Regions from separate parts of the Janthinobacterium sp. 67 genome, predicted to be linked through region 2. Evidence: predicted binding sites of a transcription regulator. Region 2 holds the regulator's gene; the other holds the start of a gene.
What was found. Region 2 encodes sigma-54, which starts transcription at its own class of promoters, with help from an activator protein. Its sites were predicted from a motif close to TGGCANGNAANCTGCTTT; they were not measured.
Positions count from the first base shown of each region.

Region 1: urtA (urea ABC transporter substrate-binding protein) is a predicted target of sigma-54. The motif match lies at 3,320-3,337, and genes of this name have one in related genera.

Region 1 is NZ_PGES01000001.1:1,931,927-1,937,265, forward strand. Features, by position in the region: gene urtC (urea ABC transporter permease subunit UrtC) at 1-305, opposite strand, end outside; gene urtB (urea ABC transporter permease subunit UrtB) at 302-1,888, opposite strand; gene urtA (urea ABC transporter substrate-binding protein) at 2,014-3,267, opposite strand; gene CLU90_RS08650 (hypothetical protein) at 3,577-3,771, shown strand; gene CLU90_RS08655 (DUF4349 domain-containing protein) at 3,847-4,629, opposite strand; gene CLU90_RS08660 (transglutaminase-like domain-containing protein) at 4,645-5,244, opposite strand.
Region 2 is NZ_PGES01000001.1:4,654,766-4,660,104, forward strand. Features, by position in the region: gene CLU90_RS20870 (KdsC family phosphatase) at 1-5, shown strand, start outside; gene lptC (LPS export ABC transporter periplasmic protein LptC) at 48-659, shown strand; gene lptA (lipopolysaccharide transport periplasmic protein LptA) at 685-1,266, shown strand; gene lptB (LPS export ABC transporter ATP-binding protein) at 1,266-2,021, shown strand; gene CLU90_RS20890 (RNA polymerase factor sigma-54) at 2,026-3,504, shown strand; gene hpf (ribosome hibernation-promoting factor, HPF/YfiA family) at 3,574-3,933, shown strand; gene CLU90_RS20900 (enoyl-CoA hydratase/isomerase family protein) at 4,065-5,150, shown strand; gene rapZ (RNase adapter RapZ) at 5,152-5,339, opposite strand, start outside.

The DNA.
Region 1 (5,339 bases), 2.7 Mb from region 2:
TGGTCGCCGATGGCGCGCATCAGATACATGCCGTGCGCATACGCGCCCAAGGCAAAGAACACGCCGTGGCCCAGGGACAGGATGCCCGTGTAGCCCCAGACGAGGTCCAGCGCCAGCGCGGCCAGCGCATAGCACATGAACTTGCCCACCAGCGCCACCGTATAGGCGGACACGTGCAGCGCATGGCCTTCGGCAAACGCCAGATTAAAAGTCGGCAACAGCGCCGCCAGCAGCGTGCATGCGGCAATGGCCAGCCAGACGGGCCGCGTGAACAGGCCCTGCTTGGATTGATAGGAGGAAGTCATTCGACGCTGCGTCCCTTCATGGCAAACAGGCCCTGCGGCCGGCGCTGGATGAAAATGATGATGAACACGAGAATGGCGATCTTCGCCAGCACGGCACCCGCCACCGGTTCGAGGAATTTGTTCACTTCGCCCAGCCCCAGCGCGGCGATCACGGTGCCGGCCAGCTGGCCCACGCCACCGAGCACCACCACCATGAAGGAATCGACGATGTAGCTTTGGCCCAGGTCCGGCCCCACATTGCCCAGCTGCGACAGGGCCACGCCACCGAGCCCGGCGATGCCGGAGCCGAGGCCGAAGGTCAGCATGTCGACCTTGCCCGTGGCCACGCCCACGCAATCGGCCATGCGGCGGTTTTGCGTCACGGCCCGCACGAACAGGCCCAGCCGTGTCTTGTTGAGAATCAGCCACACGGCCATGACGACGACAAAGGCAAAGCCGATGATGGCCAGCCGGTTGTACGGCAGCACGAGGCCGCCCAGCACCGTGAGGCCGCCCGACATCCACGCGGGATTGGCCACTTCCACGTTTTGCGCGCCGAAGATCGTGCGCACCGTCTGCATGAGGATGAGGCTGATGCCCCAGGTGGCCAGCAGGGTTTCCAGCGGCCGCCCGTACAGCCAGCGGATGACCGTGCGCTCAAGCGCCACGCCCACCAGTCCCGCGACGAAAAAGGCGGCCGGCAAGGCGGCCAGCAGATAGGCATCCTGCAGGCCAGGCAGATAGGTGCGGAAGAACAGCTGGCACAGATACGTCGTGTACGCGCCTATCATCAGCAATTCGCCATGCGCCATATTGATGATGCCCATCAAGCCGAAGGTGATGGCCAGCCCCAAGGCGGCCAGCAGCAGCACGCTGCCCAGAGAAATGCCGTAGAACACGTTGCCGGCGAATTCCATGCGCGCCACTCGTCCCTTGATCTGACCCATGGTGTCGATGGCGGCCAGCTGCACTTCTTCGTCCGGTTCACCGCCTTTCTCCAGCATGGCTTGCAGCACGGGCAGCAGTCGGGCATCGCTGCTGCCCGCCAGATCTTGCACGGCCTGCTTGCGCGTGGCGGCGTCTGGCGCGTGCAGGTTGGCGCTGGCGATCAGCACTTGCAATATCTGGTGGATCTCGGCATCGCTCTCTTGCGCCAGCGCCTTGTGGATCAGGGGCAACTGCGCCGGATCGACGGATTGCTGCAGCGCCTGCGCAGCGGCCAGCCGCGTGGCCCGCTCGGGCGCCAGCAGTTTCAGCCCAGACAAAGCGCCCGCCACGGCCGAGCGCAAGCGGTTGTTGACCATGATGCCGTCGATGCCCTCGGGCAGCGGCACGCTCTTGCTGGTCGACGGGTCATACGCCTGCTCGCCGTCGACGATGTAGACCTTGCCGTCGGGTGCGGCATATAGCTGATCGTCCTGCAAGGCTTGCAGTACCCTGGCCGCCTCGGGCGTGGCCAGGGCGGCGATCTGCGCGACGGCGGCGACCCTGGTATCGGGGTCGTCGCCGGATAGGGGTTTGAGCAGGTCGGGGGAAATGGCTGCCTGCGCCAATGGGGAGAACAGCAGGCAGGCGAGGACCAGCAGTTTGGGGATGAACCTCATTGTAAGTTCCATGGAAAAACTGCACGGGGCGAGTTCGCTTACCCCAAAGGCGAGGACTGGGGTCGGATGGGGACGCCTAGTCCCTCAGGGTCCGACCCCGGCATTTGCTGGTGGGTAATAGCGCCCTATAACTTCTGCTTGCCCTCATTCCCCTTGATAAACGGGCTCCACGGCTGGGCGCGTATCGGTTCCTTGGTTTTCCACACGACATTGAATTGCCCATCAGCCTTGATCTCGCCGATCATCACGGGCTTGTGCAGGTGGTGATTCGTCGCATCCATGGTCAGGGTGAAGCCGGACGGCGCCTTGACGCTCTGGCCGGCCATGGCGGCGATCACCTTGTCCGTGTCCGTCGACTTGGCCTTTTCCACGGCTTGCGCCCACATGTGGATGCCGACATAGGTCGCTTCCATCGGGTCGTTCGTCACGACCGAACCCGCGTTCGGCAGTTTTTGCGCCACGGCATAGGCCTTCCACTGCTTGATGAACGCGGCATTCACGGGGTTCTTGACGGATTCAAAGTAATTCCACGCCGCCAGGTGGCCGAGCAGCGGCTTGGTATCGATGCCGCGCAACTCTTCCTCTCCCACGGAAAACGCGACGACAGGCACATCCGTGGCTTTCAAGCCCGCATTGCCCAGTTCCTTGTAGAACGGCACGTTCGAGTCGCCATTGATGGTGGAAATGACGGCCGTCTTGCCGCCCGTGGAAAACTTCTTGATGTTGGCGACGATGGTTTGATAGTCGGCATGGCCGAACGGCGTGTAGACCTCGCTGATATCGCTATCCTTGACGCCCTTGCTTTTCAGGAAGGCGCGCAGGATCTTGTTGGTGGTGCGCGGATACACATAATCCGTGCCCAGCAGCACGAAGCGCTTGGCGCCGCCGCCATCCTTGCTCATCAGGTATTCCACGGCGGGAATGGCCTGCTGGTTCGGCGCGGCGCCCGTATAAAACACGTTCTTTTCCAGTTCCTCGCCTTCGTATTGCACCGGGTAAAACAGCAGGCTGTTGAGTTCCTTGAACACAGGCAAGACGGATTTGCGCGACACGGATGTCCAGCAGCCGAACACGACGGCAACCTTGTCCTGCGCCACCAGCTGGCGCGCTTTTTCCGCGAACAAAGGCCAGTTCGACGCCGGGTCGACGACGACAGGCTCGAGCTTCTTGCCCAGCACGCCGCCCTTGGCATTGATCTCGGCAATCGTCATCAAGGCCACGTCTTTCAGCGACGTTTCGGAAATGGCCATGGTGCCCGACAGCGAGTGCAAAATGCCCACCTTGATCGTATCGGCGGCCAGGGCTGCCTGCATATAGGTGGACGTGGCCAGGGCCAGTGCGCCGGCGGCGGCCGCTTTCAGGATGATGCGTCGTGACATGGGGACTCCTGTGATGGGTTCGTGAGGGTCGAGCTGGGCATACGATGTTGTTAAAGCAGAATGCATGCCAGGTACATTGCCCTGCAGTGGAGAGCACTGGGAGACAGGGTGGCGCGCGGCCCACCGTTTTGGTGCAGCAGCGCCACTTCCTGGGGAATCCGGAATTATCTAAAAACTAATTGAGCTTTCTTGATAAGCGCACTAAGATATGACTCTCTTGCGTCGCATTGCCTGGCGGCGTAAGTAAACATGAAATCAGCGCGGTACTTGCTTCTTTCCCTTTACTTCACTCACTTAGGTAGTTCACTCATGAAAAATATGATCGCGGGCGCGTGCGCCCTGTTGCTGTTGAGCGCATGCGCCGCACCTACGGCCCCGGCGGGTGGCATCAGCACGAGCCAGGTCAAGGTCGACGATGAAGGCAGTACGGGCAGCAATATCAAGAAACGCCCGAAAAAAGCGGCCGAAGTCGTGTCTGCCAACACTTCGAACCATCACGCTTGATCAAGCTGCGGCAAGCATGTAACGCCGCTCCAGGGCCTGCCGCGCGCAGGCCCTGTTCACATCTGCGGTGCGCGCCTAGCGCTTGATGCCGCGCAAACGGCGCCAGCCCTTGCGTCCCAGCGGGAACAGCAGCACGAAAGCGATCAGCCACGGCAGGATGTAGGCCATGGCCGTGATGGCGTTGGCCACGCCTTCCGACAGGTTGTCCGTGAAATTGCCCAGCGAGCGCTTGACGGGCGTCCAGAACGATTGTTTGCCTTCGGCGCTGATGGCCACGTTCAGCAAGTCCGTGTCGATGCGCTGCATCAACAGCGCGTCGGCCGCCGTCGCCTGCTCCAGCTCGACTTGCACGGTGGCCAGTTCCTTGGTCACCTTGATCAGGGCATCGACATTCGTGCCCGAGCGTTTTTCCAGGTCTTGCAGCTGGGCCTGGTATTGTCTGAGCATCTCCAGGCGTTTCTTGCTGTCAAGCACGGGCCGGCCCAGGTCTTCCACCTTGGTGCCCTGGCTGGTGACGTCGCCTTCGGCCGCGACCAGCGCGACGAGCTTTTTGATGCCGGCCGGCTTGGCGCGCATGCTGATGCGCGCGTGCACGTAGCGGCCGCTGTCGAGGCTGGAATCGAGCAGCAGACAGCCGTTTTCCGTATCGGCCTTGCAGGCGGCGACCACTTTTTCATACAGGGGCCGCACTTGCGCCTCGCGCGTATCGACGCCGACATTATGTTCATAGGCCAGAAACTCGCTGCCCTTTTCCTTGCCATCGAGACGCGCGGCGCTCGATTGCCCGCCGCTCTCGCCCTTGCCGCCGCAACCGGCCAGCAGCATTAGGCCGATCAGACCCACATACACTTTTTTCATGATTTTTTTCCTGGATTATTTTTGCAGCGGCAGCAATGTGATATCGGGCAAGTGCGCCGCCACGTCCTGCACGGTGGCGTATTGCGTCAGCGACGCCACCACCTGCGGCAGCGGTTCCGCCCAGATTTCCGGCAAGTCGCGTTCCTCGGGCGCCAGCACGGGAAAGGCCAGCTGCTCGCGTGGCGGCGTGAAGGCGGCATCGACGCCGGGCTTGTTGCCGCGCGCATCGATGCGGTACCAGCCAAACTCCTGCAGATACACGGCATTCAAACCATGCAGGCAAAATGGCGGCCCCACTTCGCCGACAGCCAGGCGCTGGTAGCACAGGCCGGCGGGAATGCCGTTGGCGCGCAGCAGCGCGGCCAGCAGATGGCTCTTCGCATAACAGTATCCCGTGCCATGCTGCAAGACGTCGGAAGCGCGGCAAGTGACGGGATTGCGCTTGTAATCCCAGCTGTGGGCCACCTCGTCGCGCACGAAGGCAAAGCAGCGGGCCGCGATGGCGGCGTCGCCCACGGTACCGGCCGCCAGTTCGGCCGCCTTGGCGCGCACGGCCGGATGGTCGCTGTCGATATACAGGCTGCTGCCTAGATAGGGGGAAAAGTCGGTAGACATGGCATAAAGGCAAGGCGAAAAGATAATGCGCGATTTTAGTCGAAGCGGCGCAACATTCACCGTTTCTTTGCGCAGGAACAAAGAAAATCCACGCG
Region 2 (5,339 bases):
AGTGAGGCGCGCCGCCTCGCCAGTGACATTTGAAAGAGTAAAGTCCTATGCGTAAGCCAGGAGGCGCCCATCGCTGGCGCATCATTTTCACCGTGCTGGGCGCGGTTGTCGTCGCGCTGGGCAGCTTTTGGCTGCTCGAAGTGATGAACAAGAATGGCCAGGATGCCATGCCCAGCAAGCACTTGGATGAGCCCGACTATTTCATCACCAATTTCAGCCTGGTGCGCATGGACTTGACGGGTAAGCCCAGCTATATCGTGTCGGGCACCAAGCTCACGCATTATCCTGCCGACGATTCGTCCGACATCGACCAGCCCTTCGTGCGCAAGCTCACGCCGGGCATGCCGCCGTTGAACATGAACGCGGAACTGGCGCACATCGACCAGGACAATACCCGGCTGCAACTGCACCGCAATGTCGTGATCGACCGCGTGGCCAGTCCGAAGGCGCAGAACCTGACGATCAAGACGGAAGCGCTGACGGTGTTTCCGGACGAGGAAAGAATGGAAACGGACGTGCCTGTCGATATCCTGACGGGCACCTCGCGCCTCAATGGCATCGGCATGAAAGCCAATAACGCCACCGGCGAGGTGGAAGTGCAGAATGCGCTGCGCATGGTCCTCCCGCCGAAACCGCGCCCGGCCGCGGCGGCAAAATGACAGAATGAAACAAGGAAACCATACTATGAAGAACATCTTGCTGTTGACCGTATTTTCTCTGGGCATCATGGGCGCGGCGCATGCCGAGAAGGCCGATTCCGAGAAGGAAGCCGTCATCACGGCGCGTAGCGGCCACGTCGATGACGTCAAGCAGATCCGCACCCTGACGGGCGACGTCGTGCTGGTCAAGGGCACCCTGACCATGAAGGCGGGCCGGGCCCTGATCACGGAAGACCCGCAAGGCTACCAGTTCATCACCTTCTGGGCCGATCCCGGCAAGCTGGCCACCTTCCGCCAGAAGCGCGATGGCGCGGGCGACCTGTGGATCGAAGGCGAAGCGGAGCGCGTGGAATACGACAACAAGACGGAAGTGGTGAAACTGTTTTCCAAGGCCAAGGTAACGCGCCTGGAAGGCACGAAAGTGACCGACGTGGCCAACGGCGCGTTCATCTCGTATGACAGCCGCAAGGAAGTATTCCAGATGGAAAATACCAACAGCGGCACCAGCACGCCCGATGGCGGCAGCGTGCGCATGGTGATCCAGCCGAAGACCAAGGCGCCGGCGGCGGAGAAAGCGCCGGCCACGCCTGCGCCAGGAACGAAATAATGGACAATACTCGTTGCGGCAGCACCCTGATCGTTCGCGGTCTGCAAAAAACCTATGGCAAGCGGCAAGTCGTGCATGATGTTTCGCTGCAAGTCGAATGCGGTGAAGTGGTGGGGTTGCTGGGCCCGAACGGCGCCGGCAAGACTACCTCGTTCTACATGATCGTCGGCCTGGTGCCGTCGGACGGCGGCAGCATCGACATCAGCGGCGTGGACATTTCCAGCCTGCCGATCCATCGCCGCGCGCAGATGGGCCTGTCCTATCTGCCGCAGGAAGCGTCCGTGTTCCGCAAGCTGACGGTGGAAGACAATATCCGCGCCGTGCTGGAAATCCAGACCGTCGAAGGCCGCCCCCTGAAGAAGGCCGAGATCGAGGAACGTCTGGATAAATTGCTGGCCGACTTGCAGATTGAAAAGTTGCGCGAGAACCAGGCCTTGTCCCTGTCGGGCGGCGAGCGCCGCCGCGTGGAAATCGCCCGCGCGCTGGCCACCGATCCCCGTTTCGTGCTGCTTGACGAGCCGTTCGCCGGTGTCGATCCGATCGCCGTGATCGAGATCCAGCGCATCGTGCGCTTCTTGAAGGAGCGCAATATCGGCGTGCTCATCACCGATCATAATGTGCGCGAGACGCTGGGTATTTGCGACCGTGCCTACATCATCAACCAGGGCTCGGTGCTGGCGTCGGGACGCCCCGACGACATCATCGCGAACGAGTCGGTACGCCGGGTCTATCTGGGCGAACACTTCCGTATGTGAGCCAATGAAACAATCATTGCAGCTGCGCACCTCGCAGCACCTGGCACTGACGCCGCAGTTGCAGCAATCGATACGCCTGTTGCAATTGTCTACCCTGGAATTGCACCAGGAACTAGAGCAACTGCTGACGGACAATCCCCTGCTCGAACGGCTCGACGATCCGCTCGACCGTTCGCTGCGCCTGCTGTCCGATGGCGCCTTGAGTTCGACGGCCGCGCCGGCCGAAGCGCCGCCCCAGCCGCCAGGCCAGGAGGCGCCCGCGGCGCCGGCTGAAGCGGAAACCTTTGACGGCGAGGCGGGCGAGGGCCCGGCCGCCGTGGATGGCGGCGACAGCGACTGGAGCGAGGCGAGCCGGGGCAAGGCGCCCGACGACGAAGATTCCCGTCCGCAACTGGAAGCCCATCACTGCACCCTGCGCGAACACCTGATGGAGCAGATGCGCGTGACGGTGCTCGAATTGCGCGACCGCGCGCTGGTCGAGCTGATCATCGACGCGCTCGACGACAATGGCTACCTGGAAGAGTCGCTCGACGACATCCTGGCGCGCCTGCCGGAAGAGCTGGAAATCGACGCGGACGAGATGCGCACGGCCCTGGCGCTGCTGCAAAGTTTCGATCCGCCCGGCGTGGGCGCGCGCAATGCGTCCGAATGTCTGGCCCTGCAGATCAAGCGCTTGCCGCAGGTTGCCATGGTGACGCGGCGCATGGCCCTCGTCATCGTGGAAAAGCACCTGGCCTGGTTTGCCCAGCGTGATTTCAACAAGCTGAAAAAAGCCCTCGATTGCGACGATGAAGACTTGCGCGAAGCGCAGACGGTGATTCGCCAATGCAACCCGCATCCGGGTGCCGTGTTCGCCTCTGACGTGTCCGATTACGTGGTGCCCGACGTCGTCGTCAAGCGCGCGCGCAATGGCTGGCAAGTGACCCTGAACAACGACGTCATGCCGCGCCTGCGCGTGAACGCCATGTACGCCAACCTGCTCAAGCAGGGCAAGGGCGAAGGTGCCATGGGCGCACAGTTGCAGGAAGCCAAGTGGCTGATCAAGAATATGCGCCAGCGCTTCGACACCATCCTGCGCGTGGCACAGGCGATAGTAGAAAGACAAAAGAACTTTTTCTCGCATGGGGCCGTTGCCATGCGCCCCCTTGTGCTCCGTGAAATAGCTGATACACTGGGTTTACACGAGAGTACTATCTCGCGGGTAACAACTCAAAAGTACATGCTGACCCCGCACGGCATGTTCGAGTTGAAATATTTCTTTGGTAGCCACGTCGCCACCGAAGCGGGGGGCGAAGCGTCATCGACGGCGATACGGGCATTGATCGTGCAACTGACAGGAGCAGAAGACCCTAAAAATCCTTTATCCGACAGTAAGATTGCGGACATGCTGGGGGAACAAGGCATGGTGATTGCGCGACGTACTGTTGCCAAATACCGGGAAGCATTAAAAATTCCGCCAGTGAGCCTGCGTAAGTGTTTGTAAGTTTTTTTCGGTTCCTCTGCGGGCCGGATACGATGGACCGCACGAACCCGATCATCTTTAGGAGTGTGTATGAATCTCACCATCAGCGGACATCATCTCGAAGTGACACCAGCCATCCGTGAATACGTACAAACGAAGCTGGAGCGCGTGAAACGTCATTTCGATCAAGTCATCGATATCGCCGTGATTCTGACCGTGGATAACCTCAAAGAGAAAGAAAAACGTCAAAAGGCCGAAGTCAACCTGCGTCTGAGTGGCAAGACCGTCTATGTGGAAAGCCTGGCGCAAGACTTGTACGCCGCAATCGATGCCCTGATCGACAAGCTCGATAGGCAAGTGATGAAATACAAAACCAAAGTGCAAGGGCACGGTAAAGAGGCGATCAAGCATCTGCCAGACAGCTCGGAAGAAGAATTCGCCCCCGCCTAAGCGGCCTGCGACTTTCAACCGGTTGTGATCAACTAAGGGCGCACATTGCGCCCTTTTTTGCGCCCAGCGGAACGCAATGTTCCCCGCGCAGGCGCTAGAATGTTTGCACTTTCACTTCTTTCCTGCCTGCCATGAGCGACTTCGTCCAGACTGCCATCCGCAACCGCACGGGCCACATCGTGCTCGACCGTCCGAAAGCCTTGAATTCCCTGTCGCTGGACATGGTGCGCGCCCTGAGCGCGGCCCTGCTGGTCTGGCGCGATGATCCCCAGGTGGACGCCGTCGTGATCCGCTCCAGCAGCGAGAAGGGCCTGTGCGCCGGCGGCGACATCCGTTTCTTTTACGATGCGGGCCTGGCCACGCCGCAAGGCGGCAGTGCCTTGCTGGAAGATTTCTTTACGGAAGAATACGCTTTGAATCATTTGATTCATTTCTATCCGAAACCGTATATTGCCGTGATGGATGGCGTGGTGATGGGCGGGGGCATGGGCGTGGCGCAAGCTAGCCCCGGCAACTGCCTGCGCATCGTCACGGGCCGCACGCGCATGGCCATGCCGGAAGTCAATATCGGCCTGTTTCCGGACGTGGGCGGCAGCTATTTCCTGTCCCGCCTGGCTGGACAGCTGGGTCTGTACCTGGGCTTGACGGGCTTGACGATCAACGCGGCCGACGCCCTGTACACGGGCCTGGCCGATGTCTACCTGCCCGAAGCGCAGGTGGGGGCCCTGCTGGACCTGTTCGAATCGACGCCGGGCGAGGCCTTGCCGGTGGCGATCAAGGCCCTGGCGGCGCCGTTCCAGGCCAAGGCGGGCGTTTCGTCCCTGGCCACGGCGCGCGCGGCGCTGGATCGCCATTTCAGCGCTGGCTCCGTGGCAGCCATCATGGCCTCGCTGGCGCAGGACGACGGTGCGTTCGCCAGCAAGGCCTTGGCGGCCATGCGCCTGCGCTCGCCCCTGATGATGTCCGTGACGTTGGAATTGCTGCAGCGGGGCGCCCACCTGGGCGTGGCCGATTGCCTGCGCATGGAACGCACGGTGGTGCGCCACAATTTCGAACATGGCGAAGTGCTCGAGGGCGTGCGCGCGCTGGTGGTCGACAAGGATAATGCGCCGCGCTGGAATCCATCAAGCCTGGACGAGGTCGACGCGGCCATGGTGGCGCGCTTCTTCGCTCCCGTCTGGCCGGCGCAAGCGCATCCGCTGCGCCACCTGAATTAAACTAGGCGCGTTCGCGGTGGCGCAAGACGACGCGTTCGTTGGGCCCGAAGTATTGCGCCAGCCGTTCCGCCATGTACACGGAGCGGTGCTGGCCGCCCGTGCAGCCCAGGGCCACCGTCAGGTAGCTGCGGTTGTCGGACTTGAATGATGGCAACCATTTCTCGATGAAGGCGCGTATGTCGGCCAGCA